DNA from 2 places in the Enterobacter pseudoroggenkampii genome. Region 1 is predicted to be linked to the other one. Evidence: predicted binding sites of a transcription regulator. Region 1 holds the regulator's gene; the other holds the start of a gene.
What was found. The regulator LexA, encoded in region 1, represses DNA repair genes until DNA is damaged. The targets are predictions, from matches to a motif close to TNCTGTATGTACATACAGNA.
Positions count from the first base shown of each region.

Region 2: the regulator LexA is predicted to act here: its motif matches at 4,710-4,729, upstream of dinB (DNA polymerase IV).

Region 1 is NZ_JAPMLV010000008.1:58,274-74,783, forward strand. It holds gene ggt (gamma-glutamyltransferase) at 1-21, shown strand, start outside; gene yhhY (N-acetyltransferase) at 115-603, opposite strand; gene OTG14_RS21785 (oxidoreductase) at 860-1,897, shown strand; gene OTG14_RS21790 (pirin family protein) at 2,021-2,716, shown strand; gene gntR (gluconate operon transcriptional repressor GntR) at 2,818-3,813, shown strand; gene gntK (gluconokinase) at 3,940-4,467, shown strand; gene gntU (gluconate transporter) at 4,471-5,811, shown strand; gene plsB (glycerol-3-phosphate 1-O-acyltransferase PlsB) at 5,916-8,336, opposite strand; gene OTG14_RS21815 (diacylglycerol kinase) at 8,491-8,859, shown strand; gene lexA (transcriptional repressor LexA) at 8,968-9,576, shown strand; gene dinF (MATE family efflux transporter DinF) at 9,640-10,977, shown strand; gene OTG14_RS21830 (CsbD family protein) at 11,098-11,307, shown strand; gene zur (zinc uptake transcriptional repressor Zur) at 11,355-11,867, opposite strand; gene OTG14_RS21840 (cupin domain-containing protein) at 11,983-12,471, shown strand; gene OTG14_RS21845 (conjugal transfer protein TraF) at 12,644-13,954, shown strand; gene dusA (tRNA dihydrouridine(20/20a) synthase DusA) at 14,037-15,032, shown strand; gene pspG (envelope stress response protein PspG) at 15,169-15,411, shown strand; gene OTG14_RS21860 (quinone oxidoreductase) at 15,596-16,510, opposite strand, start outside.
Region 2 is NZ_JAPMLV010000001.1:25,224-41,733, forward strand. It holds gene OTG14_RS00135 (NADH:ubiquinone reductase (Na(+)-transporting) subunit B) at 1-1,181, shown strand, start outside; gene OTG14_RS00140 (Na(+)-translocating NADH-quinone reductase subunit C) at 1,174-1,968, shown strand; gene OTG14_RS00145 (NADH:ubiquinone reductase (Na(+)-transporting) subunit D) at 1,961-2,599, shown strand; gene nqrE (NADH:ubiquinone reductase (Na(+)-transporting) subunit E) at 2,606-3,202, shown strand; gene nqrF (NADH:ubiquinone reductase (Na(+)-transporting) subunit F) at 3,213-4,436, shown strand; gene nqrM ((Na+)-NQR maturation NqrM) at 4,436-4,639, shown strand; gene dinB (DNA polymerase IV) at 4,747-5,805, shown strand; gene pepD (cytosol nonspecific dipeptidase) at 5,882-7,339, opposite strand; gene gpt (xanthine phosphoribosyltransferase) at 7,600-8,058, shown strand; gene frsA (esterase FrsA) at 8,163-9,407, shown strand; gene crl (sigma factor-binding protein Crl) at 9,465-9,866, shown strand; gene phoE (phosphoporin PhoE) at 10,027-11,079, opposite strand; gene proB (glutamate 5-kinase) at 11,384-12,487, shown strand; gene proA (glutamate-5-semialdehyde dehydrogenase) at 12,499-13,752, shown strand; tRNA gene OTG14_RS00205 (tRNA-Thr) at 13,864-13,936, shown strand; gene OTG14_RS00210 (hypothetical protein) at 14,575-14,889, shown strand; gene OTG14_RS00215 (DUF4225 domain-containing protein) at 14,886-15,695, opposite strand; gene OTG14_RS00220 (hypothetical protein) at 16,037-16,393, shown strand; gene catA (type A chloramphenicol O-acetyltransferase) at 16,445-16,510, opposite strand, start outside.

The DNA of each region.
Region 1 (16,510 bases):
GATTTGTCGGCGGGGTATTAATTATTCCCCTCACCCTAACCCTCTCCCCATAGGGGAGAGGGGATCGCACGGTGCGGTCTTTTCTCCCTCGCCCTATGGGGAGAGGAGAAAGTGTCACTTCATTCTCGCCATATAATACGCATCCACATACTCGCCGTTGCGCAGGGCAAATTTCTTGCCGGTGCCTTCGATTTCGAAACCAAACTTCCGGTACAGCGCCAGAGCGGCAGGATTATCGGCAAACACCGTTAATTCAATCCGTTCAATACGCATCCAGTTATCGCAAAGGTTTATCATCTCGCGCATTAACGCACTGCCCACGCCGCGCCCCTGTGCATGCGCCGCAACGCTGATACCGAATGTGGCCACATGGCTGCGTCGCGGGCTGGCTTCCACCTGAAGCATCAGATCGCCAACAAGTTGTTCATCAATGCAGGCGACAAGGCGTTTTTGGCCGGGTTTTGCGATAAGACGTTCTTGCCAGTGCTCAAGGGTAGGATGAGGTAGCTGTAGCGTGTCGTGATACACCCCCGGATGCATATAGTTCTGGCGTAAGGCTTCAGCATCTTTCGGTTCCGCGTGGCGTATCACTATCTCACTCATTCCTTGTTCCTCAGTCAGTTAAACGTCCCTTCCAACATCAATGACTTTAAAATTTGAGTCAACCGCTAATTTTTGCAAAAAGTATTGGACAAGTGCGAATGAGAATGATTATTATTGCTTTGCGTTCAGGAAGACCTCTACGGGAACCTGAAAGCACGACATTGCTCACATTGCTTCCAGTATTACTTTAGCCAGCTTTTAGCTGGCTTTTTTTTTGTTATGGTTAGACTCAGTAACCTTCCAAAAGGACTGAGCTATGACACTACATTGCGCATTTATTGGATTTGGTAAAAGTACGACCCGCTATCACCTGCCGTATGTTCTCACCCGTAAAGACAGCTGGCATGTGGCCCATATCTACCGCCGCCGCGCGAAGCCGGAAGAGCAATCCCCGCAGTATTCCCATATTCATTTCACCAGCGATCTGGATGATGTGCTTAACGACCCGCAGGTCAAACTGGTTGTCGTCTGCACCCACGCCGACAGCCATTTTGAGTATGCGAAACGCGCGCTCGAAGCGGGTAAAAACGTGCTGGTGGAAAAGCCGTTCACCCCGACTATCGCCGAAGCGAAAGAGCTGTTCGCGCTGGCGAAAAGCAAAAGCCTGACCGTTACGCCGTATCAGAACCGTCGCTTTGACAGCTGCTTCCTGACGGCGAAAAAAGCGATTGAAAGCGGCAAGCTGGGCGACATCGTGGAAATAGAAAGCCACTTCGATTACTACCGTCCGGTAGCGGAAACGCAACCCGGCCTGCCGCAGGACGGCTCGTTCTATGGTCTGGGCGTGCACACCATGGACCAGATCATCTCCCTGTTTGGCCGACCGGACCACGTGGCGTATGACATCCGCAGCCTGCGTAATAAAGCCAACCCGGACGATACTTTTGAAGCGCAGCTGTTCTACGGCGACCTGAAAGCCATCGTCAAAACCAGCCATCTGGTGAAGATCGACTACCCGAAATTTATCGTTCACGGCACCCGAGGCTCGTTCATTAAGTACGGTATTGACCAGCAGGAGACCAGCCTGAAGGCTAACATCATGCCGGGCGAACCGGGTTTTGCGGCGGATGATTCTGTGGGCGTCCTGGAGTACGTGAACGATGAGGGCGTAACGGTCAGGAAGGAGCTGAAACCGGAAACTGGCGACTATGGCCGCGTCTACGATGCGCTCTATGAAACCCTTACATCCGGCGCGCCGAATTACGTCAAGGAATCTGACGTTCTAACCAACCTCGAAATCCTTGAACGGGCCTTCGAACAGGCTTCTCCTGCCACGATAACCCTCGCGAAATAAGCAAAAACGGCTCCTCTGCGCTTGTTCATAATTTTTGAACAGAGGAGTCAATTTTCACCCTCTATGATCCCAGGCGGTTTGCGTCCACACTTACTCCATCGAAACGAACTGAGGGTGAAAACAATGATCTACTTACGCAAAGCAAACGAACGTGGTCACGCGAATCATGGCTGGCTGGACTCATGGCATTCATTCTCGTTTGCCGACTACTACGACCCGAACTTCATGGGCTTCTCCGCACTGCGCGTGATTAACGATGACGTGATTGATGCGGGCCAGGGCTTTGGTACCCACCCGCACAAAGACATGGAAATCCTGACCTATGTGCTGGAAGGGGCGGTTGAGCACCAGGACAGCATGGGCAACAAAGAGCAGGTTCCGGCGGGCGAGTTCCAGATTATGAGCGCGGGTACCGGGGTGCGTCACTCCGAGTACAACCCGAGCAAAACGGAAAAACTGCACCTGTATCAAATCTGGATCATTCCAGAAGAGACCGGCATCACGCCGCGCTACGAGCAGCGCCGCTTCGACGCGAAACAGGGCAAACAGCTGGTGCTGTCCCCGGATGCGCGTGAAGGTTCCCTGAAAGTGCATCAGGATATGGAGCTGTACCGCTGGGCGCTGGCGAAAGATGAACAGTCCGTGCATCAGATTGCCGCTAACCGCCGCGTCTGGATCCAGGTGGTGAAAGGTGAAGTGTCCATCAACGGCACTAAAGCAACCACCGCCGATGGTCTGGCCATCTGGGATGAGCAGGCGCTCTCCGTGCATGCCGACAGCGAAAGCGAAATTCTGCTGTTTGACCTGCCGCCGGTGTAATAAAACATAAATAAATACCCATCCTTCCCTTTGACAGGGGAAGGATGGGCTTTGTCCGTGATAAACTGAGCAAATCTCTCACTTCAAGATTTCTCAGGACGATGAAAAAGAAACGCCCCGTACTTCAGGATGTCGCCGATCGCGTCGGTGTGACCAAAATGACGGTCAGCCGTTTTTTACGTAACCCGGAACAGGTTTCCGTGGCGTTACGTGGCAAGATTGCCGCTGCCCTTGATGAACTGGGTTATATCCCCAACCGCGCACCCGATATTCTCTCCAATGCGACCAGTCGTGCGGTGGGTGTCCTGCTTCCATCCCTGACCAACCAGGTTTTCGCCGAAGTATTGCGGGGAATCGAAAGCGTCACCGATGCTTTTGGCTACCAGACCATGCTCGCCCACTATGGGTACAAGCCGGAACTGGAAGAGGAACGTCTTGAGTCGATGCTTTCCTGGAACATTGACGGCCTGATTTTAACCGAACGTACCCACACTGCCCGCACGCTCAAAATGATCGAAGTGGCGGGTATCCCTGTGGTGGAGCTGATGGACAGCCAGTCGCCGTGTCTCGATATTGCCGTTGGGTTCGATAACTTTGAAGCGGCGCGCCAGATGACGGCGGCCATTATCGCCCGCGGGCATCGTCATATCGCCTATCTGGGTGCGCGTCTTGATGAACGTACTATCATCAAACAGAAGGGATACGAGCAGGCGATGCTCGACGCAAACTTAACCCCGTACAGCGTGATGGTGGAGCAGTCCTCCTCCTATACGTCGGGTATTGAGCTGATGCGTCAGGCGCGGCGCGAGTATCCGCAACTGGACGGTATTTTCTGTACCAACGATGACCTGGCGGTTGGCGCGGCGTTTGAGTGTCAGCGTCTGGGGTTAAAGATCCCTGATGATATGGCGATCGCCGGTTTCCACGGCCACGACATTGGTCAGGTGATGGAGCCGCGTCTGGCGAGCGTCCTGACCCCGCGTGAACGTATGGGCCGTATTGGCGCAGAACGCCTGCTGGCGCGCATTCGTGGTGAGGCAGTTACCCCGAAAATGTTAGATTTAGGTTTCACCTTGTCACCGGGTGGATCTATTTGAACTGACAAATTTGAAGTAGCTCACACTTATTCACTTCGCGCACGTTTGGATATTGCTTCTCTTTTGCCCCGGCAGGACAATGTTACCGATAACTGTTACCCGTAACAATTGACTGAGGGACACCCTTTGAGCACGACTAATCACGATCACCACGTCTACGTCCTGATGGGCGTTTCCGGTAGCGGGAAATCAGCCGTAGCCAGCGAAGTGGCGCATCAACTCCAGGCTGCGTTCCTTGATGGCGACTTCCTCCATCCGCGCAGCAACATCATGAAAATGGCCTCCGGCGAGCCGCTGAACGACGACGACCGCAAACCGTGGTTGCAGGCGCTGAATGACGCCGCGTTCGCTATGCAGCGTACCAATAAAGTCTCCCTGATCGTCTGCTCTGCGCTGAAAAAAACCTACCGCGACCTGCTGCGCGACGGTAACCCGAACCTCTCTTTCATCTACCTGAAAGGGGATTTCGAGGTGATTGAAAGCCGCCTGAAGGCGCGTAAAGGTCACTTCTTCAAAACCCAGATGCTGGTGACGCAGTTCGAAGCGCTGCAGGAGCCGGGTGAAGACGAGAAAGACGTCTTAGTGGTTGATATCGATCAGTCACTGGAAGGTGTTGTTGCCAGCACCATCGAGGTCATTAATAAAAGGCAGTAAGTTTTGAGTACATTAACGCTAGTTTTGACAGCAGTGGGTTCCGTGTTGCTGCTGCTGTTTTTAGTGATGAAGGCGCGTATGCACGCTTTTGTTGCTTTGATGGTGGTTTCTATAGGTGCAGGTCTCTTTTCCGGTATGCCGCTCGACAAGATCGCCGCGACGATGGAAAAAGGGATGGGCGGTACGCTGGGCTTCCTGGCGATTGTGGTGGCCCTTGGCGCGATGTTTGGCAAGATTTTGCACGAGACGGGCGCGGTCGACCAGATTGCCGTCAAAATGCTGAAATCCTTCGGCCACAGCCGCGCGCACTACGCGATTGGCCTGGCGGGCCTGATTTGCGCGCTGCCGCTGTTCTTTGAAGTGGCCGTTGTGCTGCTGATAAGCGTCGCGTTCTCCATGGCGCGCCATACCGGCACAAACCTTGTGAAGCTGGTTATTCCACTGTTTGCGGGCGTGGCGGCGGCCGCGGCGTTTCTGCTGCCTGGGCCTGCGCCGATGCTGCTGGCGTCCCAGATGCACGCTGACTTTGGCTGGATGATCCTGATTGGCCTGTGCGCGGCAATCCCGGGGATGATTATTGCCGGTCCGCTGTGGGGCAACTTCATCAGCCGTTACGTTGAGCTTCATATCCCGGATGACATCACCGAGCCGCACCTGGGCGAGGGCAAAATGCCGTCCTTCGGCTTCAGCCTGTCGCTGATCCTGCTCCCGCTGGTTCTCGTGGGTTTGAAAACCATCGCCGCGCGCTTTGTGCCGGTGGGCTCCAGCGCCTATGAATGGTTTGAGTTCATCGGTCATCCGTTCACGGCGATCCTGGTGGCCTGTCTGGTGGCGATTTACGGCCTGGCGATGCGTCAGGGAATGCCAAAAGACCGGGTGATGGAGATCTGCGGTGCCGCGCTGCAGCCTGCGGGGATTATCCTGCTGGTGATCGGTGCCGGCGGCGTGTTCAAGCAGGTACTGGTGGATTCCGGCGTGGGCCCGGCTCTGGGCGAAGCGCTGACCGGGATGGGCCTGCCGATTGCGGTAACCTGTTTCGTATTGGCTGCGGCGGTACGTATCATCCAGGGTTCCGCAACCGTGGCGTGTTTAACCGCTGTGGGTCTGGTGATGCCGGTGATTGAACAGCTGAACTACTCCGGTGCGCAGATGGCCGCGCTGTCTATCTGTATCGCGGGCGGTTCGATTGTGGTTTCTCACGTTAACGACGCGGGCTTCTGGCTGTTCGGTAAATTTACCGGCGCCACCGAAGCGCAAACCCTGAAAACCTGGACGCTGATGGAAACCATTCTCGGCACGACGGGTGCAATTGTCGGGATGATTGCCTTTACGCTGCTCAGCTGAGGGCAGTGATTTAACAAGTCTAAAAATAAGGCCCGGTAGCGTCAGCGCTTACCGGGCCTTTTTATTATCCAGGGCGTCAGGCCGGGCCATAACCCGGCATTGCGTTACTCGCCCTGCGTGGCGCTCTCAATCGTCAAACGCACGTCCGAGGTAATCAGCTCTGCCAGCATCTGGTATACCTTCAGCGTCTCTTCCGGCTCGGCATCACCCGTATCGCTGATGAAGCCTTCATCGCGCAGCGTCAGGACCAGGGAACTGAAGACCGCTTTGTCGAAGAATTCAGGAGCGTTAATGCCGTGCAGAACGGACAGGCGCTGGGCCAGCGTCCGGCTCTCTTTCTCCAGCGTACCGCGGTTGATAGACGGGTTCGCACTCAGCAGCCAGAACGTAATGGCGTAGCGCTGCAGCGTTTCGCGCGCACCGGCCGCCAGCAGCTGCAGGGTGCGGGAGCGTGACGGGTTGATGTGCAGCTCGTCGTTCGTGACGGTGATCAGCCCCTGACGACGCAGCTCTTCCGTCAGTTTATCCAGCTCGCCCGCCAGCTCATCCTTGCTCCAGCGCAGGAACAGCTCCGCTTTCAGCATCGGATAGAGCGTCTCAACGTGACGCAAGAGTTCCTGACGCGAGATACGGCGATGCTGGGTGATGATAGCCGCCATGAGCGACGGCAGCATCAGCATATGGGTGATGTTGTTTCGGTAGTAGGTCATCAGCACTGCCTGCTCGCGCGGCAGAATGATGATGTCGCCGATCGTGTCCTTTTCGACTTCAAACTTGTTCATCTGCAGCGCGTGATCGATAAGTTCACTGGCGGTTGCAGAAGGCACGGTCGAATCAACCGAGTACGGCACGTTACGCATCATATCCAGATAGCAATCCAGCTGCTCCGTGAGCTGTTCACGGGTCAGCGAGCGCTGACGCGAAGCCAGAAGTGCCGTACAGCACAGGTTCATGGCGTTAGCCGCACCGGCGTTGTTAATGCGCACCATCAGCTCGGACGCGATGCCGTTGACCGTTGGCGTCAGCCAGGCTGGACGAATCGCTTCGATAGGATCGATGGATTCGCGCCACTCGGGAACGTGATGGTTCAGGTACGTCATCAACGGCATCGGTTCGCCGAAGTTCACGTAGCCCTGACCGAGATTACGCAGCTTGCTCAGGCCGCGCAGCATCTGCGGCAGGCTCTCTTTCTCTTTGGTTGCACCACGCAGCTCTTTCGCGTACGTGCCCACTTCCATCACGTGCTCGTAGCCAATGTAGATTGGCACCAGCGTGATGGGACGGGTTCCTCCGCGCAGCATCGCCTGAATGGTCATCGACAGCGTGCCGGTTTTCGGATCGAGAAGACGTCCGGTACGGGAACGACCGCCCTCCACGAAGTACTCCACGGAATAGCCGCGGCTGAACAGCTCGCCCAGATACTCGCGGAACACGGTGGAGTAGAGCTTGTTGCCCTTGAAGGTACGACGGATAAAGAATGCGCCCAGGCGGCGGAAAATTGGACCTGCTGGCCAGAAGTTCAGGTTGATACCGGCAGCAATGTGCGGTGGTACCAGCCCCTGATGATAGAGCACGTAGGAAAGAAGCAGGTAGTCCATATGGCTGCGGTGGCAGGGAACATAGACAATCTCATGGCCATCATGCGCCAGCTGACGTACACGCTCGGCGTTATGAACGTTGATGCCCTGGTAGAGACGGTTCCAGGTAAAGCCGAGAATACGATCGGACAGGCGAATCATCTCGTAAGAGAAGTTCGCTGCAATCTCTTCCATCAGCGCAATGGCGTTCTGCTGGGCTTTCTCATGCGATATTTTCTTGCTGCGCGCTTCGTCTTCAACGGCGCGGGCAATCGCTTTGGAGGCCAACAGCTTGTTGAACAGATCCTGACGCGCCGGGAGACGCGGCCCAACGGCAGCAAGGCGCTGACGGGCGAAGTGCATACGCGCCACGCGCGCCAGTTTTTGCGCGATGATCTTGTCGGTGCCGTGCTCGTCCGCCATGCGACGCAGCGAAACGGAAGGGGAGAAACGCACAAAGCTGTCGCGCCCCAGCCAGGAGACCGCAAAGAACTTCTGGATGCCGTTAAGCATGCGCAGCGGCGGGTTCTCTTCACCTTTTTCACGGCCCGGACGACGACCAAACATCACCGATACCGGCACCATCTGCACATCCAGATCGGGGTTGCTGCGGTGCAGGTCGAGATAGTCATGGAACAGCTTGATGGACTCTTCTTTTGGCGTGTAGTAGGTAAACACGCGCGGTCCACCGTGAATGAACACATAGCGCGGCAGCAGCGTACCGTCAACTTCAAGCGGTTCAAGCGGGTCAGGTAAGTCATGCGCCAGACACTGGGCGCGAAGCGTCAGTAAGTCTGCCTTCGAGTTATAAGGCAAAACGTACATAATAGGACGTGACGTATCGAGCCCCAATTCCAGCGCGGGTTCTGCTGGGATAGACTTGCTTTTTACCAGGATGCTTAATGGTAAATTAAGTAATTTGTAGTAAATTCGTGGCCAGCCGGACATAAACGATGTAAAGCCTCTGGTTAATAATGCAATTGCGGCGCAAGGATAACAGAAAGCGCGCAAAATTTCTGTTGTTACCCGTCATACTTCAGGCTGTAGCGAAACGCGCTACAGTTCCTGTTACTGACGCTTTTTTTCATAAAAGGTTCTTTTAATGGCCAATAATACCACTGGGTTAACGCGTATCATCAAAGCCGCCGGCTATTCATGGAAAGGTTTCCGTGCCGCGTGGATCAACGAAGCCGCCTTTCGCCAGGAGGGCATCGCCGCTATCATCGCGGTGATCGTCGCCTGTTTCCTTGATGTTGATGCGATTACCCGCGTACTTCTTATAGGTTCCGTGCTTCTGGTGATGATAGTGGAAATTCTTAATAGCGCTATTGAGGCCGTGGTTGATCGCATTGGTTCAGATTTCCATGAACTTTCTGGCCGCGCAAAAGACATGGGCTCTGCTGCCGTGTTGCTGGCGATTATCACTGCCGCTATCACCTGGGTCACGCTGCTTTGGTCACATTTCCGATGAGCCTCGAGGAATAATTAAGTCCCTGGTTTTTTGTGCAGTTTTTGGTTCCAAAATCGCCTTTGACTGTATATACTCACAGCATAACTGTATATACACCCAGGGGGCGGAATGAAAGCATTAACGACCAGGCAGCAAGAGGTGTTTGATCTCATCCGGGATCATATCGGCCAGACGGGTATGCCACCCACGCGTGCGGAAATCGCGCAGCGTCTGGGCTTCCGTTCTCCGAATGCTGCCGAAGAACACCTGAAAGCGCTGGCGCGTAAGGGCGTGATTGAGATTGTCTCGGGCGCGTCACGTGGTATCCGCCTGCTGGTGGAAGAAGAGACGGGCATTCCGCTGGTGGGGCGTGTTGCTGCCGGTGAGCCTTTACTGGCACAGCAGCATATTGAAGGCCATTACCAGGTCGATCCAGCCATGTTCAAACCGAGCGCTGATTTCCTGCTGCGCGTCAGCGGTATGTCGATGAAAGACATCGGTATTCTTGACGGCGATCTGCTTGCGGTGCACAAAACGCAGGATGTGCGTAACGGCCAGGTGGTGGTCGCGCGCATTGACGACGAAGTGACCGTCAAGCGTCTGAAAAAACAGGGGAACACCGTTCAGCTACTGCCTGAAAACAACGAGTTCTCCCCGATTGTGGTCGATCTGCGCGAACACAACTTCTCTATCGAAGGGCTGGCGGTTGGGGTCATTCGCAACGGCGAATGGCTGTAACCTCTTCCTGACAGGCTATGGCGCCGCTGTAGCCTGCTTCATTCTCCACACCCGGTATTTTTCATGTCACTGCTGACGGCATCCGATAAGGCATTGTGGCGTCTTGCTCTGCCGATGATCTTCTCCAATATTACCGTTCCCTTGCTGGGTCTGGTCGATACTGCCGTTATTGGCCATCTTGATTCGCCTGTTTATCTTGGCGGCGTGGCGATTGGCGCGACGGCAACCAGCTTCCTGTTTATGCTGCTGCTCTTTTTGCGTATGAGCACCACCGGGCTCACGGCACAGGCTTATGGTGCAAAAGATCCGCTGCGTCTGGCGCGAGCGCTGGTCCAGCCGCTGATCCTCGCGCTTGGCGCGGGGGCGTTAATCGTTTTATTGCGTGCGCCCCTGATCGACCTTGCGCTTCATGTTGTTGGCGGTAGCGAGGCGGTACTCGCGCAGGCGCGACGGTTCCTTGAAATCCGCTGGCTCAGCGCGCCCGCGTCGCTGGCTAACCTGGTTCTGCTGGGGTGGCTACTGGGCGTGCAGTACGCCCGTGCACCAGTGATTTTGCTGGTGGTGGGTAACCTGCTCAATATCGTTTTGGATGTCTGGCTGGTGATGGGCCAGCATATGAACGTGCAGGGCGCAGCGCTGGCGACGGCGATTGCCGAATACGGGACCTTTATCATTGGCCTGTGGATGGTCTGGCGCGTGCTGGCGATGCGCGGCATCTCCCTGGCGCTGCTCAAAACCGCATGGCGCGGCAATATCCGTAAGCTGCTGGCGCTTAACCGAGACATCATGCTGCGCTCGCTGCTGCTTCAGCTCTGCTTCGGCGCGCTGACGGTCTTCGGGGCTCGACTGGGGCCAGAAATCGTTGCGGTCAACGCGGTATTGATGACGCTACTGACCTTTACCGCCTACGCGCTGGACGGTTTTGCCTATGCGGTAGAAGCGCATTCCGGGCAGGCGTACGGTGCGCGTGAAAGCGGGCAACTACGGGATGTCTGGCGGGCAGCCTGCCGTCAGTCGGGACTGGTGGCGCTGGCGTTTGGCCTGGTTTACGCCTGCTTTGGTGAGCAGATCGTTGCATTGCTGACGTCTATCCCTGCGCTGCGCGAGCTGGCGAGTCACTATCTCATCTGGCAAGTCGTCTTACCGGTGGTCGGCGTCTGGTGTTATCTGCTGGACGGCATGTTTATTGGTGCGACGCGCGGAGCGGAAATGCGTAACAGTATGGCGGTTGCAGCGGCCGGGTTTGGTCTGACGCTGCTGACGCTCCCCTGGCTGGGTAATCACGGTTTGTGGCTGGCCCTGGCCGTTTTCCTCTCGCTGCGAGGGTTGTCGCTGGCGTTTATCTGGCACCGCCACTGGCAAAACAATACCTGGTTCTCTTCACGTCACGATATATCGTGACGGTTAAAGATTCCGAATGTGAAACCAACTGCCGAATCCTTAACTACAATAATTATCACGTCCAGCAGAAAAGAACGTAACGGACGTTACGACCCGACGCTTAACTAAGAGGACACGATGATGAATAAAGACGAAATCGGCGGCAACTGGAAGCAGTTCAAAGGTAAAGCGAAAGAAAAGTGGGGTAAGCTGACGGATGACGATATGACCGTCATTGAAGGTAAACGCGATCAGCTTGTCGGTAAAATTCAGGAACGTTACGGCTACGCGAAAGATCAGGCGGAAAACGAAGTCAAAGACTGGGAAACCCGTAACGACTACCGCTGGTAACGCTGAATAACCCACAGGGCGGCTCTAAGCCGCCTTTTCTTTTGCCGTTAACGCGGCTTTTTCTTCACAAGAATTGAGTGGTCGTGCTGGCACGCGTCCTGATGACGACAGGCTTCCACCTCCACGCACGCGGAACAGAGCCCGTGCGCCTCAATCACGTTATGACGCAGGGCAAACCCCATTTTCGCTGCCAGCGTATGCATAATGTCTTCCACGCCTTCCGCAGCCTCTTCTTTCACCACGCCGCAGCGGTCACAGATAAACATCGCCGATGTGTGGGTGGGCTGATCGAACAGATGGCACAGCACATAGCTGTTGGTGGATTCCACCTTGTGCACGAACCCTTGTTCAAGCAGGAAATCCAGGGCGCGATACACCGTTGGCGGCTTTGCCTGCGGCTCGCTTTCGCGGAGAAGATCGAGCAGATCGTAGGCGCTGATGGCACCCTGCTGCAGGCTCATCAGACGTAATACTTCAAGGCGCTGCGGAGTCAGGCGCACATTGCGTTGCGCACACAGCTTTTCGGCCTGCGCTAACAGCTCTTTTGTGGACTTATCCATGTAGCACCCCGGATGTTATAGGACGGAAAACCCCCACTTTATCATGTTCTGGTAAAAACACCGAGATCCGCCAGTCTGTGCTATACCTGACCCATTACAAACCGGGAAATAAACAATGAAAAAACCTGACTGTATTCGGCACTGGCGCGACGTAGAAGGTGCGGATGATTCGACCTATCCAGATAGCGATGAGCTTTTTTCTATCGGCGCCCCGTTGGCTCGTAAGCTTGGACTCAGGCGCATTGGTATCCATCATGAGCGTTTGCCGCCAGGGCGCAGAACGTCCTATCCGCATGCGGAAAGCGATGAAGAAGAGTTCATTTATGTGCTCGAAGGTTATCCAGAAGCGTGGATAAATGGCTATCTGTGGAAACTTGAACCGGGCGACAGCGTGGGGTTTCCTGCCGGAACCGGTATCTGCCACACCTTTATTAACAACACGGAGGAAGAGGTGCGGTTGCTGGTCGTAGGCGAGGCCAACAAGAAGCACAATCGCATCTACTATCCCCTCAATCCGGTGTATGCCGCTACCCGTGAGGATCGCTGGGTAGACCACCCACCCCAGTTTTTTGGACCGCATGATGGAAAACCTGGGAAAAAATAATTTCCTCATCTATAAATATTGAGGGCCGTCACAAAATATAACAGGCCGTAAGGGAGTTTTACTTAGGGACAGAAATAGCGGGTCTTTTACTACTTATTCACAGCAATAGTTCGTTCCTGTTTGGGTGATAACAGACAGGGGTTATTTCATAACAGACTATAACGGGCATACTGTGAAAAAAAATTTTAAATTTTCGGTGGTTAGCATTGCTGTCTCCTTGTTTATGGCAAATCAGGCGGGAGCAGCCAATACCTGGACAGAATCACGGAGTGACGCCATGGGCGGGACGGGCGTTGCCTCCGGGAGCTATGGCAGTGGGGCGTTAATTAACCCGGCGCTGCTGGCAAAGGCAAAACCAGACGATGATGTGACGGTCATCTTGCCAGCCGTTGGGGTGCAGGTGACGGATGAAGACAATCTTCAGGACGAGATTGATACCATCAACGACAAAATTAATCACTACAAGGATGTGGTTGATGACCTCACGCCAAGGGAGATTATCACTAATCCGTTAGGTTCCATTAATCAATTCCAGGGCGCGGCCAAAGATCTCGCCGATGAGCTGGACTATCTCAAAGGCAAAACCGCACGCGCGACGGCAGGAGCAGGGCTTGCGGTGAGTATCCCTAACGATGTGCTTTCCGTGGCCTTTATGGCGAAAGGCTATGCTCATGGCCGGGTTAGCTCGTCTATCGATCAGCAAGATATTGATTATCTGCGCGGTATTCAAAGAAGCAAAGTGGTGGCTGCCGGTGTTGCCCTGGACGCTGCGCTGAACGGCACGGATCAGATCACTAAAAACCTCAACTCAACAGCGTCTGGCCGGGCGGCGATTGTGTCTGACTACGGCGTTGCCGTTGCCCGTCAGTTTGACCTCGGCGGCGTCCCGGTTTCCGTAGGCGTGACGCCAAAACTGCAAAAAACCTGGGTCTATAACTACACCACCTCAATCTACGATTACGACAGTAACAAGTGGAACGACAGCCGCTACCGCACAGACGATACGGGCTTTAACGTCGATGCCGGTATTGCGGCTGATTTCGGCGAGAACTGGACGGTCGGCGTGAGCGGCCAAAACCTGATGTCGCGCGATATCGACACCAAAGATATCCGTATCCGCAACGGGCGGACGGGAGAAGTGGTGAGCTATAAAGATACCTACCAGATCCGTCCGCTGGTGACCGCCGGAGCCGCCTGGCACAACGATCTGGTGACGCTGACCGCCGATGGCGATTTGACGGAAACCAAAGGATTTAAGAGCGAAGATACGTCGCAGTATGTTGGCGTGGGTGCCGAGGTGACGCCGCTCAGCTGGCTGGCGGTGCGTGCGGGTTATCGCGCGGACGTGAAGGGTAACGACAGCAATGTCTTTACCGGCGGTGTCGGTTTCGCGCCATTCAGTACCGTTCATGTTGACCTGATGGGCCTGTACGGTGAAGACGAAACCTGGGGCGCAGGGGCTCAGCTGAGCATGACGTTCTAAAGTCCACCGGAGGCGCTGCGCCTCCGGCTTTTCTTTGTGCTATAGTAGCGCCCCTTTTCCACCAGATGCTTAAAACTTCGCCATGTCGTCAGAATCACAGACCGCTTTCCCTGCACACCGTTTCTCCATTGCGCCGATGCTCGACTGGACGGACAGACACTGCCGCTATTTCCTGCGCCAGCTCTCCCGCCATACGCTGCTGTACACCGAAATGGTGACTACGGGCGCAATCATCCACGGGAAGGGCGATTACCTGGCCTATAGCGAAGAAGAGCATCCGGTTGCCCTGCAGCTGGGCGGCAGCGATCCGGCCGCGCTGGCGCAGTGCGCGAAGCTGGCGGAAGCGCGCGGCTACGACGAGATCAACCTGAACGTTGGCTGCCCGTCCGACCGCGTGCAAAACGGCATGTTCGGTGCCTGCCTGATGGGGAATGCCCAGCTGGTGGCGGACTGTATCAAGGCGATGCGCGATGTGGTTTCCATTCCGGTGACGGTCAAAACCCGTATCGGCATTGACGACCAGGACAGCTACGAATTCCTGTGCGACTTCATCAATACGGTCTCCGGAAAGGGCGAATGCGAGACGTTCATCATCCACGCGCGAAAAGCCTGGCTCTCCGGCCTGAGCCCCAAAGAGAACCGTGAGATCCCGCCGCTGGACTATCCGCGCGTTTATCAGCTGAAGCGTGACTTCCCGCACCTGACCATGTCGATTAACGGCGGCATCAAGTCTCTGGAAGAGGCCAAAGCGCACCTTGAACATATGGATGGGGTGATGGTTGGGCGCGAGGCGTATCAGAACCCGGGCATTCTGGCGACGGTCGATCGCGAAATCTTTGGCATCGAAGGCGCAGACACCGATCCGGTTGCCGTCGTGCGTGCGATGTATCCTTACATTGAGCGCGAGCTGAGCAACGGTACGTATCTCGGCCATATCACCCGCCATATGCTTGGCCTGTTCCAGGGCATTCCGGGCGCGCGTCAGTGGCGTCGTTACCTGAGCGAAAACGCACATAAAGCCGGCGCCGATATTGAGGTGCTGGAACATGCGCTGCGCCTGGTGGCAGACAAGCGATAACTTTCGCTAAAAGTTCGTCAAATTCACCACGCCCTGCGAATTCTCGCGGGGCGTTTTGCTTTAATAACAACAGGTTAATGCTGGCACGATTCTTGTAATGTTAACTGCATTACTCGGGAACTCGTGGGAGAGCACCATGCTGGAACTACTTTTTGTGATTGGCTTTTTTGTCATGCTGTTAGCGACAGGCGTTTCGCTGCTCGGCATTCTGGCGGCTATCGTGGTGGCGACGGTGGTCATGTTTATTGGCGGACTGTTTGCCCTGACGATCAAATTGCTGCCGTGGCTACTGCTGGCCATCGCGGTCGTGTGGGTGATTCGGGCGATTAAAGCTCCAAAAGTGCCCAGTTATCAGCGCAATAACCGCTTCCGTTACTAAGGTATTGAGGGGTTCGTCACATACTTGTAACTTTTCCGGCAGTATGGCTTAGAACAGAATAGGATTTACTTATCGAATCTGTCACTATGACTGCCGATAACGAATTCATCGAGCTGTACCCTACATACAGCCGAACTAAAAAAAGAAAGGGCTTCCCACGGGAAGCCCAATTTCTTTTTGGGGCTCAGGGAATCAACAAACTCGACCCCTGCGTCGCCCGGCTCTCAAGCACCTCATGCGCGCGCTGCGCATCGGTTAGCGGGTATTTCTGCGCCTCTGCCACATCCACCTTAATGACGCCGCTGGCGATCAGCGAGAACAGCTCGTTGCTGGCTTCCTCAAGTTCTTCCCGGTTGGTGATGTATCCTTGCAGGGAAGGGCGAGTCACATACAGAGAACCTTTCTGGTTCAGGATGCCCAGGTTAACGCCGGTCACCGCGCCTGACGCATTCCCGAAGCTTACCATCAGACCACGACGCTGCAGGCAGTCCAGCGACGCTTCCCAGGTATCTTTCCCTACCGAGTCATACACCACGCGCACTTTTTTGCCGCTGGTGATCTCCTTCAGCCGCTCAACAATGCTCTCTTCACGGTAGTTAATCACCTGCCAGGCTCCCGCCTGCAGCGCGCGCTGCGCTTTTTGTGCATTTCCGACGGTGCCGATCAGCTTCGCTCCCAGTGCTTTTGCCCACTGACAGGCGATGAGCCCGACGCCACCCGCTGCGGCATGAAACAGGAACTGCTCGTCGGGTTTAATTTCATAGGTTTTGCGCAGCAGGTAGTAAACCGTCAAACCTTTCAGGAACGAGGCTGCTGCCTGCTCAAAGGAGATGGCGTTAGGCAGCAGGGCGGCTTTATCCGCCGGAACGTTGTGGACGGAGCTGTAAGCGCCCAGCGCAGACTGAGCATATACCACGCGGTCACCCTCTTTAATATGCTTAACCGCGCTGCCCACTTTGATGACGACACCGGCTGCCTCGGTGCCCAGTCCGCTCGGCATCGACGGAGGCGGGTAGAGCCCGCCGCGAATATAGGTGTCGATATAGTTTATGCCGATGGCTTTGTTTTCAACCTGCACTTCGTTTTCGCCAGGCGCGGT
Region 2 (16,510 bases), on a different contig from region 1:
TCAAAAAGTACTACCCGCTGTATGAAGCAACGGCGACTATTTTCTACACGCCGGGGCTGGTGACGAAAGGCGCGGCGCACGTTCGCGACGCCATCGACCTTAAGCGGATGATGATCCTGGTGTGGTTTGCGGTCTTCCCGGCGATGTTCTGGGGGATGTACAACGTCGGTCTGCAGAGCATACCGGCGCTGCACCACATGTACGATGCGCAGCAGCTGGCGCAGGTGCTCCAGTCTGACTGGCACTACCGTCTGGCCCATTCGTTAGGGGTGAGCTTCGCTGCAGACGCGGGCTGGATCAGTATGATGACGCTGGGCGCGGTGTTCTTCCTGCCGATTTACCTCACGGTATTTATCGTGGGCGGCTTCTGGGAAGTGCTGTTTGCCATCATCCGTAAACACGAGATCAACGAAGGCTTCTTCGTGACCTCGATTCTGTTTGCCCTGATTGTCCCGCCCACCTTACCGCTCTGGCAGGCAGCGCTGGGCATCAGTTTCGGCGTGGTGATTGCCAAAGAGATCTTCGGCGGCACCGGGCGGAACTTCCTCAACCCGGCGCTGGCGGGACGTGCGTTCCTCTTCTTTGCCTATCCGGCGCAAATCTCAGGCGATCTGGTCTGGACGGCGGCAGACGGTTTTTCCGGCGCGACGCCGCTTTCACAGTGGGCAGCCCACGGTGGCGAAACGCTGGTGAACAACGCGACGGGTCAGCCAGTCACCTGGCTTGATGCCTTTATTGGCAACATTCCGGGCTCCATCGGTGAAGTCTCGACGCTGATGATTTTGCTTGGCGGGGCGATCATTCTTTTCGGACGTGTGGCCTCCTGGCGGATTGTGGCGGGCGTGATGATCGGCATGGTGCTGACCGCCACCCTGTTCAACGTTATTGGTTCTACTACCAACCCGATGTTCTCCATGCCGTGGTACTGGCATCTGGTGCTGGGGGGCTTCGCGTTCGGCATGATGTTCATGGCGACGGACCCGGTCTCGGCCTCGTTTACAGACAAAGGTAAATGGAGCTATGGCGTGCTCATTGGCGCGATGTGTGTCCTGATCCGCGTGGTCAACCCGGCGTATCCGGAAGGGATGATGCTGGCCATTCTGTTTGCCAACCTGTTTGCGCCGCTGTTCGACTACCTGGTGGTGCGGGCCAACATCAAGCGGAGGAAGGCGCGTGGCTGAGGTTAAAAATAACGACAGCATCAGCAAAACGCTGCTGGTGGTGCTGGTGCTCTGTCTGGTCTGTTCCATCGTCGTGGCCGGTTCTGCCGTGGGGTTAAAACCCCTGCAGCAGGAGCAACGCGCGCTGGATAAACAGCGCAACATTCTGGCCGTGGCCGGGCTGATGCAGGAAGGAATGAGCGCAGACGACGTTTCGGCCGTCTTTGCCGAACGTATTTCCGCGCAGCTGGTGGATTTAAAAACGGGTGAACTGCTGGATAAAGACCCGGCAACCTTCAACCAGGCGCTGGCGCTGAAAGATCCGCAGATGAGCGTGACGCTCGAGGCATCGCAAGATCCCGCCGGGATTAAGCGTCGCAGCAACCTGGCCGAAATTTACCTGGTGCGTGACCCCCAAAAACGCATTCAGGAAGTGGTACTGCCTGTTTACGGTAACGGGCTGTGGTCAATGATGTATGCCTTTGTGGCCCTGGATACGGATGGCCGCACGGTCAAAGGCATTACGTATTACGACCAGGGCGAAACGCCGGGGCTGGGTGGCGAAGTGGAAAATCCGAACTGGCGGGCACAGTTTGTCGGCAAGAAAGTGCTCGACGATAACGGTCTGCCTGCGCTGAAGGTGATGAAAGGGGCGGCACGTCCCGGTGACGACTACGCGGTCGATGGGCTTTCCGGCGCCACGCTTACCTCAAACGGGGTGCAGCACAGTTTTGATTTCTGGATGGGCGAGCTGGGCTTTGGTCCTTTCCTGAAAAACGTACGTGAAGGAGCGCTGAACAATGGCTGATACCGGTGAACTGAAAGAAGTGAAAAAGGTGCTCATTGGCCCACTGCTCGCCAATAACCCGATCACGCTGCAGGTGCTGGGCGTCTGTTCGGCACTGGCGGTAACGACCAAGCTGGAAACGGCGGTGGTGATGACGCTGGCCGTCACGCTGGTCACGGCGTTTTCGAGCATGTTTATCTCGATGATCCGCCACCACATTCCCAACAGCGTGAGGATCATCGTGCAGATGGCGATCATCGCCTCGCTGGTGATCGTGGTCGATCAGCTGCTGCGCGCCTTCGCCTATGAAACCTCCAAACAGCTCTCGGTGTTTGTCGGGCTGATCATCACCAACTGTATCGTCATGGGGCGTGCGGAAGCCTACGCCATGAAAATGCCGCCGCTGGCGAGCTTTATGGACGGTATCGGCAACGGCCTGGGCTACGGCGCGATCCTGCTGACCGTGGGGTTCCTGCGCGAGCTGATTGGCAGCGGCAAGCTGTTTGGCATCACGGTGCTGGACACGGTGCAAAACGGCGGCTGGTATCTGCCAAACGGCCTGTTCCTGTTGGCCCCTAGCGCATTTTTCATTATCGGTTTGCTGATCTGGCTGATTCGTACGCTGAAGCCAGAACAGCAGGAAAAGGAGTAACCGACGATGGCTCATTACCTGAGTTTGTTTGTGCGCGCGGTGTTTGTTGAAAACATGGCGCTCGCGTTTTTCCTCGGCATGTGCACGTTCCTTGCCGTGTCTAAAAAGGTCTCTACGGCATTTGGGCTGGGGGTGGCGGTCACCGTTGTGTTGGGGCTTTCGGTTCCGATTAACAATCTGGTGTACAACTTCGTGCTGCGGGACGGCGCGCTGGTGGAAGGGGTTGATCTCAGCTTCCTGAACTTCATCACCTTTATCGGGGTGATCGCGGCGCTGGTGCAAATCCTCGAGATGATCCTCGATAAGTACTTCCCGTCGCTGTACAACGCGCTGGGGATCTTCCTGCCGCTGATCGCGGTGAACTGCGCCATCTTTGGCGGCGTCTCGTTTATGGTTCAGCGTGATTACAACTTCAGTGAATCCGTGGTGTACGGTTTTGGTTCCGGCATCGGCTGGATGCTGGCGATAGTCACCATGGCGGGGATCCGCGAGAAAATGAAATATGCCAACGTGCCTGCGGGTCTGCGTGGCTTAGGGATCACCTTTATCACCACCGGGCTGATGGCGCTGGGCTTTATGTCCTTCTCCGGTGTGCAGCTATAAGGGCTAACAGATGGAAATTATCCTTGGCGTGGTGATGTTCACGCTGATTGTACTGGTGCTGTCAGGACTCATTCTGGCGGCGCGCGCGAAGCTGGTGAATTCCGGTGACGTGGTGATTGATATTAACGACGATCCGCAGAATCAGATCCGCACGCCTGCGGGAGATAAACTGCTCAACACGCTCTCCGGTAACGGTATTTTTGTCTCCTCAGCCTGCGGCGGCGGCGGCTCCTGCGGACAGTGCCGCGTGACGGTAAAAGAGGGCGGTGGCGATATTCTGCCCACCGAGCTGGCGCATATCACTAAGCGTGAGGCAAAAGAGGGCTGCCGTCTGGCCTGCCAGGTCGCGGTGCGCCAGAACATGAAGATTGAGCTGCCGGAAGAGATCTTCGGCGTTAAAAAATGGGAGTGCGAGGTTATCTCCAATGATAACAAAGCCACCTTTATTAAAGAGCTGAAGCTGCGGGTACCGGAAGGGGAAGATGTTCCGTTCCGCGCCGGGGGTTACATTCAGATTGAGTGTCCTGAGCATACCGTGGCGTATGCGGACTTCGACGTGCCTGAGGAGTACCGCGCCGACTGGGACAAATTCAATCTCTTCCGCTTTGTATCCGAGGTAAAAGAGCCGACGTTGCGCGCTTACTCCATGGCTAACTATCCGGAAGAGAAGGGCATTATTATGCTCAACGTGCGTATCGCCACGCCGCCACCGAATGTGCCGGATGCACCGCCGGGCGTGATGTCGTCATATATCTGGTCTCTGAAGCCGGGAGATAAGGTGACCATCTCCGGTCCGTTCGGGGAGTTCTTCGCGAAAGATACCGACGCGGAAATGGTCTTTATCGGCGGCGGTGCCGGTATGGCCCCGATGCGCTCGCACATTTTTGACCAGCTCAAGCGGCTCGGCAGCAAGCGTAAAATCAGCTTCTGGTACGGGGCGCGTTCGCTGCGCGAAATGTTCTATGACGACGAGTTTGAACAGCTGGCGCGTGAAAACCCGAACTTTACCTTCCATGTGGCGCTCTCCGATCCGCAGCCGGAAGATAACTGGACGGGCTATACGGGGTTCATCCACAACGTGCTGTATGAAAACTACCTCAAACAGCACCCTGCACCCGAGGACTGCGAGTTCTATATGTGTGGTCCGCCGATGATGAACGCCGCCGTGATTAAGATGCTGAAAGATCTCGGCGTTGAAGATGAGAACATCATGCTCGATGATTTTGGAGGCTGATGATGCTGACGTTTCTGGCAACCTTTGTGGTGTTTGTGCTTGTCATCTTCGGCATGTCGTTAGGCTGGATAGTTAAACGGAAAAGCATTCAGGGCAGCTGCGGCGGTATTTCCTCCATTGGGATGGAAAAGGTCTGCGACTGCCCGGAACCGTGCGATGCGCGGAAAAAAAGAATGGCCCGCGAGCAGCAGCGCATCATTTAATCTGCCAGGTCGGGTAAGGCGAAGCCACCACCCGACGATTCACACGTACACTTCTCAATCCTCATTTGTTTACTGTATACTTATCCAGTGATGAGTGAGGGCTTACTATGCGCAAAATAATCCATGTCGATATGGACTGCTTTTTTGCCGCAGTGGAGATGCGTGACAACCCGGCGCTGCGGGATATTCCCATCGCCATTGGCGGCAGCCGCGTTCAGCGTGGTGTCATCAGCACCGCCAACTATCCTGCGCGCAAATTTGGCGTGCGCAGCGCCATGCCGACGGCGATGGCCTTAAAGCTTTGCCCTCATCTCACGCTTCTGCCCGGGCGGTTCGACGCCTATAAAGAGGCTTCCCTTCATATTCGGGAAATCTTCTCCCGCTATACCTCTCTGATAGAGCCGCTGTCGCTGGACGAAGCCTATCTCGATGTGACCGACAGCGTGCATTGCCACGGCTCCGCCACCCTGATGGCGCAGGAGATCCGCCAGACGATTTTCAACGAGCTGAATCTGACGGCATCGGCGGGGGTGGCGCCCGTTAAATTCCTCGCCAAAATCGCCTCCGATTTAAATAAGCCCAACGGTCAGTACGTCATCACGCCGGAAGAGGTGCCTGCGTTTTTGAAAACGCTACCGCTCGGTAAAATCCCCGGCGTCGGGAAAGTCTCCGCTGCAAAGCTGGAAAGCATGGGGCTACGGACCTGTGAAGACGTGCAGCGAAGCGACCTCGCCATGCTGCTGAAGCGCTTTGGGAAGTTTGGCCGCGTGCTGTGGGAGCGCAGCCAGGGGATTGACGATCGCGATGTGAACAGTGAACGGCTACGGAAATCCGTCGGCGTTGAGCGCACCCTCATTGAAGATATTCATGACTGGTCCGAATGCGAAACCATTATCACGGAACAGCTTTACCCGGAGCTGGAGCGACGCTTAAGCAAGGTGAAGCCGGACCTGCTGATTGCCCGTCAGGGTATCAAATTAAAATTCAATGACTTCCAGCAGACCACGCAGGAACACGTCTGGCCGCGACTGAATAAAGACGATCTTATCGCGACGGCAAAAAAGGCATGGGAAGAAAGACGAGGCGGGCGAGGGGTGAGGCTGGTGGGATTGCACGTCACGCTGCTGGATCCGCAGTTAGAGCGACAGCTGGTATTAGGATTGTAAAAAAGCCCGGTGCGCTACGCTTACCGGGCCTGCGTTGTTCACCCTCTCCCTGTGGGAGAGGGCTGGGGTGAGGGAATTACTTAACGGGGATCGCTTTCAGCAGTTCAGTCAGCAGCGTCCAGTAGTGACCGACGCTTTCGATATGAACCTGCTCATCCGGCGAGTGTGGACCGGTAATGGTTGGCCCGATAGAAACCATGTCCATGTCCGGATACGGTTTCTTGAACAGACCACATTCCAGACCGGCGTGGATCACCTGAATGTTCGGGGTGCTGTTGAACAGACGCTGGTAGGTTTCACGCACCAGTGCCATCACCGGAGAGCTTGCATCCGGCTGCCAGCCCGGGTAGCTGCCTTTTGCAGACGTTTTCGCGCCCGCCAGCGTACCCAGCGATTCCAGCATGCTCACCACGTACTCTTTACCGCTGTCGATAAGGGAGCGGATCAGGCAGATGATCTCCGCGCTGTCGTCGCTCATGGTCACCACGCCCACATTCAGCGAGGTTTCCACCACGCCTTTCGCCACGTCAGAGTTGCGGATCACGCCGTTTGGCGTCGCGTTCAGCAGCTGAACGAAGGTGTCACGAGACTTCGCGGTCAGCGCGGCTTTATCCGTGGAGACGGATTCCAGCACCACGGTCAGGTTCTTCTCTTTCGCTGACAGTTCGTTTTTCAGGATATCCAGATATACGGTGGAGAGTTTTTTCAGCTCGTCGGCTTTTGCCGCCGGTACAGCCACGGTGGCGAAGGCTTCGCGTGGGATCGCGTTGCGCAGGGTACCGCCGTTGAAATCAACCAGACACAGATCCAGCTCAGCCGCATGGCCTGCCAGGAAGCGCGCCAGCAGCTTGTTGGCGTTGCCCAGACCCAGGTGAATATCGCCGCCGGAGTGGCCGCCCTTCAGACCTTTCAGCGTCAGCTTGAAGGTCTGGAAACCGGCAGGAATCGCTTCGCGTGACAGCGGCAGGGTAGAGATGAAATCAATCCCGCCCGCGCAGCCCATGTAGATCTCACCTTCTTCTTCAGAGTCGGTGTTGATCAGGATATCCGCCTGCAGCCAGTTCGCCTGCAGACCGAACGCGCCGTCCATGCCTGCTTCTTCGGTCATGGTCAGCAGCACTTCCAGTGGACCGTGCTCAACGCTGTCGTCAGCCAGTACCGCCAGCGCAGAGGCCATACCGATGCCGTTATCCGCGCCCAGGGTGGTGCCGCGTGCTTTCACCCAGTCGCCGTCGATGTACGGCTGAATAGGATCTTTAGTGAAGTCGTGAACGGTGTCGTTGTTCTTCTGTGGCACCATGTCCAGGTGCGCCTGCAGCACAACCGGTTTGCGGTTTTCCATGCCTGCGGTGGCGGGTTTGCGGATCAGAATGTTGCCAACCTGGTCACGTTCCGCATGCAGACCTTTTTCCTTCGCCCAGCCCATAATATGTTCGGCAAGCTGTTCTTCATGGTAGGAAGGGTGTGGAATGGAGCAGATTTTGGCAAAAATATCCCACAGCGGCTGCGGAGATAATTGAGACAGTTCAGACACGATAAGTCTCCTTGTCGAGGCGCTGCAAACAAGGTTGCAGGTCACAGGGTTAGCAGGTTAATAGTTACCACAAGTCAGGCTTGCGAGATGAAACTGAGAATACCACTTTCTCTGCTGGCTGGTAGCATAAAGCATGTAAAAACACAGGCAGAGGGCGCTAAACACTGGTTTTTAGTGCGCCAGATCTCTATAATCTCGCGCAACCTATTTCCCCCTCGAACACTTTTTAAGCCGTATAAAAACAGGCTGGGACACTTCACATGAGCGAAAAATACGTCGTCACCTGGGACATGTTGCAGATTCACGCCCGCAAACTGGCTGCGCGTCTGATGCCTTCCGAACAGTGGAAAGGCATTATTGCCGTCAGCCGTGGCGGTCTGGTACCGGGGGCGCTGCTGGCACGTGAGCTGGGTATTCGTCATGTCGATACCGTTTGCATCTCCAGCTATGACCATGACAACCAGCGTGAGCTGACCGTGCTGAAACGCGCGGAAGGCGACGGTGAAGGTTTCATCGTGATTGATGACCTGGTGGATACCGGCGGTACTGCGGTCGCTATCCGCGAAATGTATCCGAAAGCACATTTCGTCACTATCTTCGCGAAACCTGCTGGCCGCCCGCTGGTTGACGATTACGTGATTGATATCCCGCAGGATACCTGGATTGAACAGCCATGGGATATGGGCGTGGTCTTCGTACCGCCGATTTCAGGCCGTTAATACCAGTACGTAACTTTACACGCCCGGCTATGCCGGGCGTTGTTCTTTTTGGCCTGCCACGCGTTACAATAGTCTTCATATGACGTATTCATGGAGGCAACGCAATGACGCAGGCGAATCTCACCGAGACACTTTTCAAACCCCGTTTCAAACACCCTGAAACGTCGACGCTGGTGCGTCGCTTTAATCCGGGTACCCAGCCTGCCGTCCAGTCCGCGTTAGACGGTAAAAACGTGCCCCACTGGTATCGTATGATTAACCGCCTGATGTGGGTCTGGCGCGGTATCGATCCTCGTGAAATCCTTGACGTGCAGGCGCGTATCGTGATGAGTGAAGCCGAGCGTACCGACAGCGAACTCTATGATACGGTAGTGGGCTATCGCGGCGGAAACTGGATCTACGAGTGGTCTAAACAGGCAATGCTCTGGCAGCAGAAAGCCACCCAGGAAGAGGATGCCACGCGCAGCGGCAAGCACTGGCTGCATGCGGCCAATCTCTACGCCATTGCCGCGTATCCACATCTGAAAGGTGATGAGCTGGCCGAGCAGGCACAGGCGCTGGCGAATCGCGCCTATGAAGAGGCGGCTCAACGCCTGCCGGGCCAGATGCGCGAACTCGAGTTTACCATTCCGGGTGGGTCATCCATTACCGGGTTCCTGCATATGCCTGAAGGTGAAGGCCCGTTCCCGACCGTCCTTATGTGCGGTGGGCTGGATTCGTTGCAGATCGATTATTACAGCCTGTATGAGCGTTACTTCGCACCAAAAGGGATCGCCATGCTGACGCTGGATATGCCCTCAATCGGCTTCTCCTCCAAATGGAAACTGACTCAGGATTCCAGCCTGCTGCACCAGCATGCGCTAAAAGCGCTGGAAAACATTCCGTGGGTCGACCACACCCGCGTGGCGGCATTTGGCTTCCGCTTTGGTGCAAACGTCGCGGTGCGTCTGGCTTACCTTGAATCTTCTCGCCTGAAAGCCGTCGCCTGCCTTGGTCCGGTCGTTCACGCCCTGCTCAGCGATCCTGCACGCCAGGGGAGCGTACCTGAAATGTACCTTGATGTGCTGGCCAGCCGTCTTGGCATGCATGATGCATCAGACGAAGCGCTGCGCGTTGAGCTCAATCGCTACTCGTTAAAAACGCAAGGGTTGCTGGGACGTCGCTGCCCAACGCCGATGCTGTCGGGATTCTGGAAAAACGATCCGTTCAGTCCGGAAGAAGAGTCGCGCTTAATCACGTCGTCATCTGCGGATGGCAAATTGCTAGAAGTGCCGTTCAGCCCGGTCTATCAGAATTTCGATAAAGCGCTGAAAGAGATTACGCGCTGGATCGCTCAGAGATTGTGTTAATAGATTGCTAAATTTTGCTGGTTTGGTAAAACAGTGGCTTCACAAAAGGAGATCGCAATGACGTTACCGAGTGGACACCCGAAAAGTAGACTGATTAAGAAGTTTATGGCTCTCGGCCCGTATATTCGAGAAGAGCAGTGTGAAGAGAATCGCTTTTTTTTCGACTGCCTGGCTGTATGCGTCAACGTGAAGCCTGCACCCGAAAAACGTGAATTCTGGGGCTGGTGGATGGAAATGGAAGCAGAGGAAAAACGCTTTACGTATAGCTACCAGTTTGGCCTGTTTAATAAAGACGGCAACTGGCAGGCGACCTCTATTAAAGATCAGGAAGTGATTGACCGCCTGGAATATACGCTAAAAGAGTTCCATGATAAGGCTCGCGCACTGCTGGCGACTCTTGATCTCAAGCTCGAGCCCGCAGATAACTTTTCCAGCGAAGCGGTGAAGCTGACTGCCTGATGGTGTCCCAGCGCCTGGTGGCGGCTTCGCCTTACCCGGCCTACAAAAAATGATGGTTTTCTCCCTCTCCCCGTGGGAGAGGGCCGGGGTGAGGGCACCAGCCCGCATTAATCCCCGAAATAAAAAAAACCGGCACAGGCCGGTTTTTTATTTCGCATCATCAGAACTGGTAGGTCATACCCAGGGCAACGATGTCATCGCTGCTCACGCCCAGTTTATTTTTGTCGTCAATCTGGTTGATTTTATAATCAACAAAGGTGGACATATTTTTGTTGAAGTAATAGGTCGCGCCAACGTCAATGTATTTCACCAGATCTTCGTCACCAATACCTTCGATATCTTTGCCTTTAGACTGGACATAACCCAGGGACGGGCGCAGACCAAAGTCGAACTGATATTGTGCGACCACTTCAAAGTTTTGCGCTTTATTTGCAAATCCGCCAGAAATTGGCGTCATATTGCGGGTTTCTGAATACATCGCTGCCAGATAAATATCGTTCGCGTCATATTTCAGACCGGTTGCCCAGGCTTCTGCTTTCTGGCCCTGGCCACGCGCCAACAGGTTCTGCGCATTGGTGCGGTCAGAGTTGGTGTAAGCGCCGCTGACGGCGAAATCGCTGCCGCCGAAGTCATAGCTCAGAGAGGTACCAAAACCGTCACCGTTCTGTTTCTTGGCGTCACGGTTTTCGTTTTTGCCCTGGTACTGCAGGGTCATGTCCAGGCCGTCAACCGCGCCGAAGAAGTCGGTGTTACGATAGGTAGCAAGACCGGTAGCACGCTTAGTCATGAAGTTATCGGTCTGCGCGGAAGAGTCGCCGCCGAATTCAGGGAACATGTCGGTCCATGCTTCAACGTCATACAGGGCACCCAGGTTACGACCGTAATCCAGAGAACCAAAGTTTTTCAGCTTCAGGCCCGCGAACGCCAGACGGGTTTTCTGAGAGGAGTCGCTCTCGGCTTTGTTACCCGCAAATTCAGATTCCCAACGGCCATAGCCCGTCAGCTGATCGTTAATCTGGGTTTCGCCTTTAAAACCGAAACGAACGTAAGTCTGATCGCCATCTTTGGTGGCATCATCGCTGATGTAGTGCATGGCTTTCACTTTGCCGTACACGTCCAGCTTATTACCATCTTTATTATAAACTTCAGCTGCGTGAACGGATGCAGAAGCCACTACGCCCATAACCATTAATGCCAGAGTGCTCTTTTTCATTTTCGATCCTGTCTTATAAACGCGCTAAAAAATTCGCTGGACGTTAAGCTCATGCTTAAGTCCCGTGAAAAAACAGGAAGGGTTTTATCGTTCTGGAATGAAACTTTTATGACAAACTAAGAATAATTTTAAAAAACTGTGATTTATTATTTCGGTAATAAAAGTGTCAAATTCTCCCGCTACGCTTCCTGATCCCGCGCAACAAAGTGTTTCGCGATGTGCTAAGGCAGTTGGCAACGGGGCTGACTCCTGCTAAAACGTTCGTTCGACATTACTTTCCCTTATCGTTGAACGGCAGAGAATCATGAGTGACAGCCAGACGCTGGTGGTAAAACTCGGTACCAGTGTTTTAACAGGCGGATCGCGCCGCCTAAATCGCGCCCACATTGTTGAGCTTGTACGTCAGTGCGCTCAGTTACATGCCGCAGGGCATCGTATTGTGATTGTGACCTCCGGGGCGATTGCCGCCGGGCGTGAACACCTGGGTTACCCCGAACTCCCCGCGACGATCGCCTCCAAACAGCTGCTGGCCGCCGTGGGGCAAAGCCGACTCATTCAACTCTGGGAACAGCTGTTCTCTATCTATGGCATCCACGTCGGGCAGATGCTGCTGACGCGTGCGGATATGGAAGACAGAGAGCGCTTCCTGAACGCCCGCGATACCCTGCGCGCGCTGCTGGACAACAATATCGTTCCGGTCATTAACGAGAACGATGCCGTTGCTACCGCTGAAATCAAAGTAGGCGATAACGATAACCTCTCTGCGCTGGCCGCCATTCTGGCCGGTGCCGATAAATTACTGCTTCTGACCGATCAGCAGGGGCTGTTCACTGCCGATCCGCGCTCTAACCCGGAAGCCGAGCTGATTACCGACGTTCACGGTATCGACGATGCGCTGCGCGCCATCGCCGGTGACAGCGTGTCCGGCCTCGGAACGGGCGGCATGGGGACCAAGCTGCAGGCCGCTGACGTGGCGTGCCGCGCCGGTATCGACACCATCATTGCGGCGGGCAGCCGCCCTGGCGTGATTGGTGACGTGATGGAAGGCATCTCGGTCGGCACCCGCTTCCACGCTCAGGAATCCCCGCTGGAAAACCGTAAACGCTGGATATTTGGCGCGCCGCCTGCGGGCGAACTCGTCGTCGATGAAGGGGCAACCGCCGCGATTCTGGAACGAGGAAGTTCATTACTTCCTAAAGGAATTAAAAGCGTGACAGGCAACTTCTCCCGTGGTGAAGTGATCCGTATCCGTAACCTCGAAGGCCGCGACATCGCCCACGGCGTAAGCCGCTATAACAGCGATGCCCTGCGCCGCATCGCGGGTCACCACTCACAGCAGATCGACGCCATTCTGGGCTATGAATATGGCCCGGTTGCCGTACATCGCGATGACATGATTATTCGTTAAGGAGCCAGAACATGCTGGAACAAATGGGCGCCGCCGCGAAGGCCGCCTCTTACAAACTGGCGCTCCTTTCCAGCCGCGAGAAAAACCGCGTGCTGGAAAAAATCGCTGATTATCTGGAATCACAGTCCCAGGAAATTTTGCTCGCCAACGAACAGGATTTACTGGAAGCGCGCCGCAACGGTCTGAGCGAAGCGATGCTCGACCGTCTGGCGTTGACCCCGGCCCGCCTGAAAGGCATCGCCGACGATGTTCGTCAGGTCTGCAATCTGGCCGACCCGGTAGGGCAGGTGATCGACGGTGGGCTGCTCGACAGCGGTTTACGCCTGGAGCGCCGCCGCGTGCCGCTCGGCGTTATCGGCGTCATTTATGAAGCCCGTCCAAACGTGACGGTGGATGTCGCCTCCCTGTGCCTGAAAACCGGCAACGCCGCTATTCTGCGCGGTGGGAAAGAGACCTGGCGTACCAACGCCGCGACGGTGAAAGTCATTCAGCAGGCGCTGGAAGAGTGTGGCTTACCGGCGGGTGCCGTACAGGCGATCGAGAGCCCAGACCGCGCGCTGGTCAACGAAATGCTGCGCATGGACAAATACATCGACATGCTGATCCCACGCGGCGGCGCTGGCCTGCACAAGCTGTGCCGCGAGCAGTCGACGATTCCGGTGATCACCGGCGGTATCGGCGTGTGCCATATCGTGGTCGACGATAGCGCTGAGATTGCACCGGCGCTGAAGATTATCGTTAACGCGAAGACCCAGCGTCCAAGCACCTGTAACACCGTTGAAACGCTGCTGGTGCATCAGGATATTGCGAACACCTTCCTGCCAGCCCTGAGCAAACAGATGGCAGAGAGCGGCGTGACGCTGCATGCTGACGCCAGTGCGCTCGCGCTGCTGCAGGATGGCCCGGCTAACGTGGTTCCCGTCAACGCGGAGCAGTACGACGACGAGTTCCTGTCACTGGATCTGAATGTGAAAATCGTGAGCGATCTTGACGACGCGATTGCGCACATCCGTGAGCATGGCACGCAGCATTCTGACGCCATCCTGACGCGTACGCTGCGCAATGCCGATCGCTTCGTGAACGAAGTGGATTCCTCTGCGGTGTATGTAAATGCCTCCACCCGATTCACCGACGGCGGCCAGTTCGGCCTCGGCGCTGAGGTGGCGGTCAGCACGCAGAAACTGCACGCGCGCGGTCCGATGGGGCTGGAAGCGCTGACCACGTACAAGTGGATCGGCTTCGGCGACGATACGATTCGTGCGTAAATAATAACGGGTGATGCAAAAGTAGCCGTTTGATTCAAAAGGGCATTGACGCATCACCCGGATAGATCTAACCTTTTGCCCCGTGGTTACACTCGTAACCGGCCTCTCAGGGCCGATATAGCTCAGTTGGTAGAGCAGCGCATTCGTAATGCGAAGGTCGTAGGTTCGACTCCTATTATCGGCACTCACACAACAAAATCCTTTAAAAACAATAAGTTAAGACGATTTTTATTCTCAAGATACAACCTTTTTTTAAGGGATTCTATGACCAACAGTTGCCGCTATGGTTAACAGTGGCTATTCAGGGATGTTAGCACGTAGCGGCCTGTAGTTGTAAAGCTCGAACAGGTACAAAGCGTGAACAGTCCCCACGAACCGCTATCAACTCGAAGCTGATGACGCTGCCAACGTCTCTAAACCATCCCGAAACAGATTGATCACACGCATTTAAGCCCGATGTGCGGCCTTGTGGCTGCGTAAACAGGTGAATAGTGGTAATGCCCCGGTAGCAACAGATCCGGCTCTGCCAGCGCTTCGCTCACGCTCCGAAAGGTACACGAGCACCCTGATAAGGTGTGATCTCTCTGACAATCTGATTTGGTCACTGGTGACTTTCGCAAAGCGAAACCAACTAGGTTGGCCTGATGAAGTCGCTACGCTCCGCTTGTTGCTTGTACCACTAACGGGGCTTTATGGCTTCTATTGTCTTAAATCTGATACATTGCACAAACATCATGTGGATTGCTGTAAAGTTCATCAGTATGATTGCTTGTACAATCAGCGATTGGGAAAGCACTTCTGGAAGATAAGGGACGAGACGATATGAAAGTGACTGATGAGGCTTTGTTACGTTCAGGGTTTACGCAGCCCGAATTGCAGAAGATAAAAAGCAATATTGAAAAATATGGAGGAACGCTTGGAGAGGCCATAAATGACCTCGCTAGGCGATTTGTTACCTTAGCGGGAGTGGTGGCTGTGTGTGCCTTAATCCTACTGCTACTTATCGTCTTCAGCTCACCTGATAGAGCATTTGCATGGGGGCTGGCGATGATCTTTGGGGTTGCCATTATGTCCTTTGCACAGCCGCCGGTAATTTCCTATAAATCCTGGCGTTACCGAAAAACTATCAAGGATTAACTGGTTCCATTTTCGGTTGTCAATAGATCGAAAATCACTTTTGCTTTAACACCATAACCGACAATCTTCATTGTTAGCTTAGGAGTGCTCATTGTGCTGACTTTGCGATAGTAATCGTGTGGAAGCCAGCGGAATAATCTCCAGGCTCCAGTTTTTCGAGCGAGTCCAACAATGCTGTACACACTGGCACCAAGAGTAACACCATTATAGAGAGCCAAGCCCGTGTTAGGATTAAATCCCATGAACTGGGCCGTATGCATCGCGGAGTCAGCAATGATACCTTGCGAGGGTATATGTCCTGCTGGCTGATCAAAGTTGAGCACTTCTTTCGTTAATCCGTTCATTCCATCGGCAATCAGGACTGCCCCAGCCAGCATACCAATCGGCCCCATAGTGGATAACATCATAAAGCCACCAAAGAGAACCACGCCTGATAGCACCACATTTACAGCGGATATAACATAACCGACGATTTTATTATTTTCCTTAACAAACTCGACCTTCGCGTAAAGCTGTGCGGACTTGGTTTTTAATAGACGCTCTTGTTCAAGCAGGTTGTCTGTTTCAGCACGAAGATTTTTGATGCATACAATACATTCTTCATCGGTTTTAGCTCGTCGAGCTGTTTCAAACTCTCTATCTACAACCTGTTTTATCTCTCCAACAAACTTGATACGTGTTATCCCATCTTGCAAATAGAATGCTGACAGCCGGTTTGCTGTTTCGACGAGTTTACGGGCTTCCAGATTCACCATGGTATCTGACCATGTTCTGTTCCAGCCCCTGTTGAGCAGCGCGATATCCATTAAAGACTCCTTCCCAAAATGTGTCTGGTCATTTTACGTGCAATAAGGTTGAAGACAATAGGAAATGATTTCCCAACGTCTGATTTCAGCGGAACGAATACATAATCAAACCCTGAGACTCCACGCGGTAATTCTCTATTTTTCATTGTTCGACGTATCAAACGTCCTGGAGTACGTGCAGGATCGTCTACCGGGATGGGGTCAGTCCAACATGACTCTGAGGCGTCTGTTAAACCCGTGGCGATTCATAGTGCTTATTGATCCTCAATCCTGTCTGCTATCTCTGGTAATTCCTCAGTTGGGCTAGTGTTTAAAAAAGCTCATCTTAAGGGTATTCTTGCATGAACATAACTACCATGAAGATAGGCGAGCAAATGACCAGTGAACTAACGGAAAAAGATCTACTGGATAATGGTTTTTCGAATAAGCAATTGTCTCGTCTGAAAGAGGTATTGAGTAGTAATGAAAATACTGGCGAAACGCTTTCAACATTAATAGATGAACTGAGCAAGCGTTTTTATGGAGGGATTATCTGTCTGATGCTTATCCTTGCACCGCTGATTTTCCTTCCCGTCTTTTATACGCCCTCGCTGCTGTTATATTACTTACCTGTTGCAATTATTGGCGTTATTGCGGTCTGGTATCTGATTCCACTTGGCCTCACATGGAAAGCGCATAAAATAATGAAAGGCCGGTAGGCTTCTCACACCCACTCCCGACAAAAGGAAACCATCAACACTTCTTACGCATCATGCGCCAGGTTCCTCTGACAGCCCCGACAAACCATCACACATCTCCTGCAACTCATTAAACAT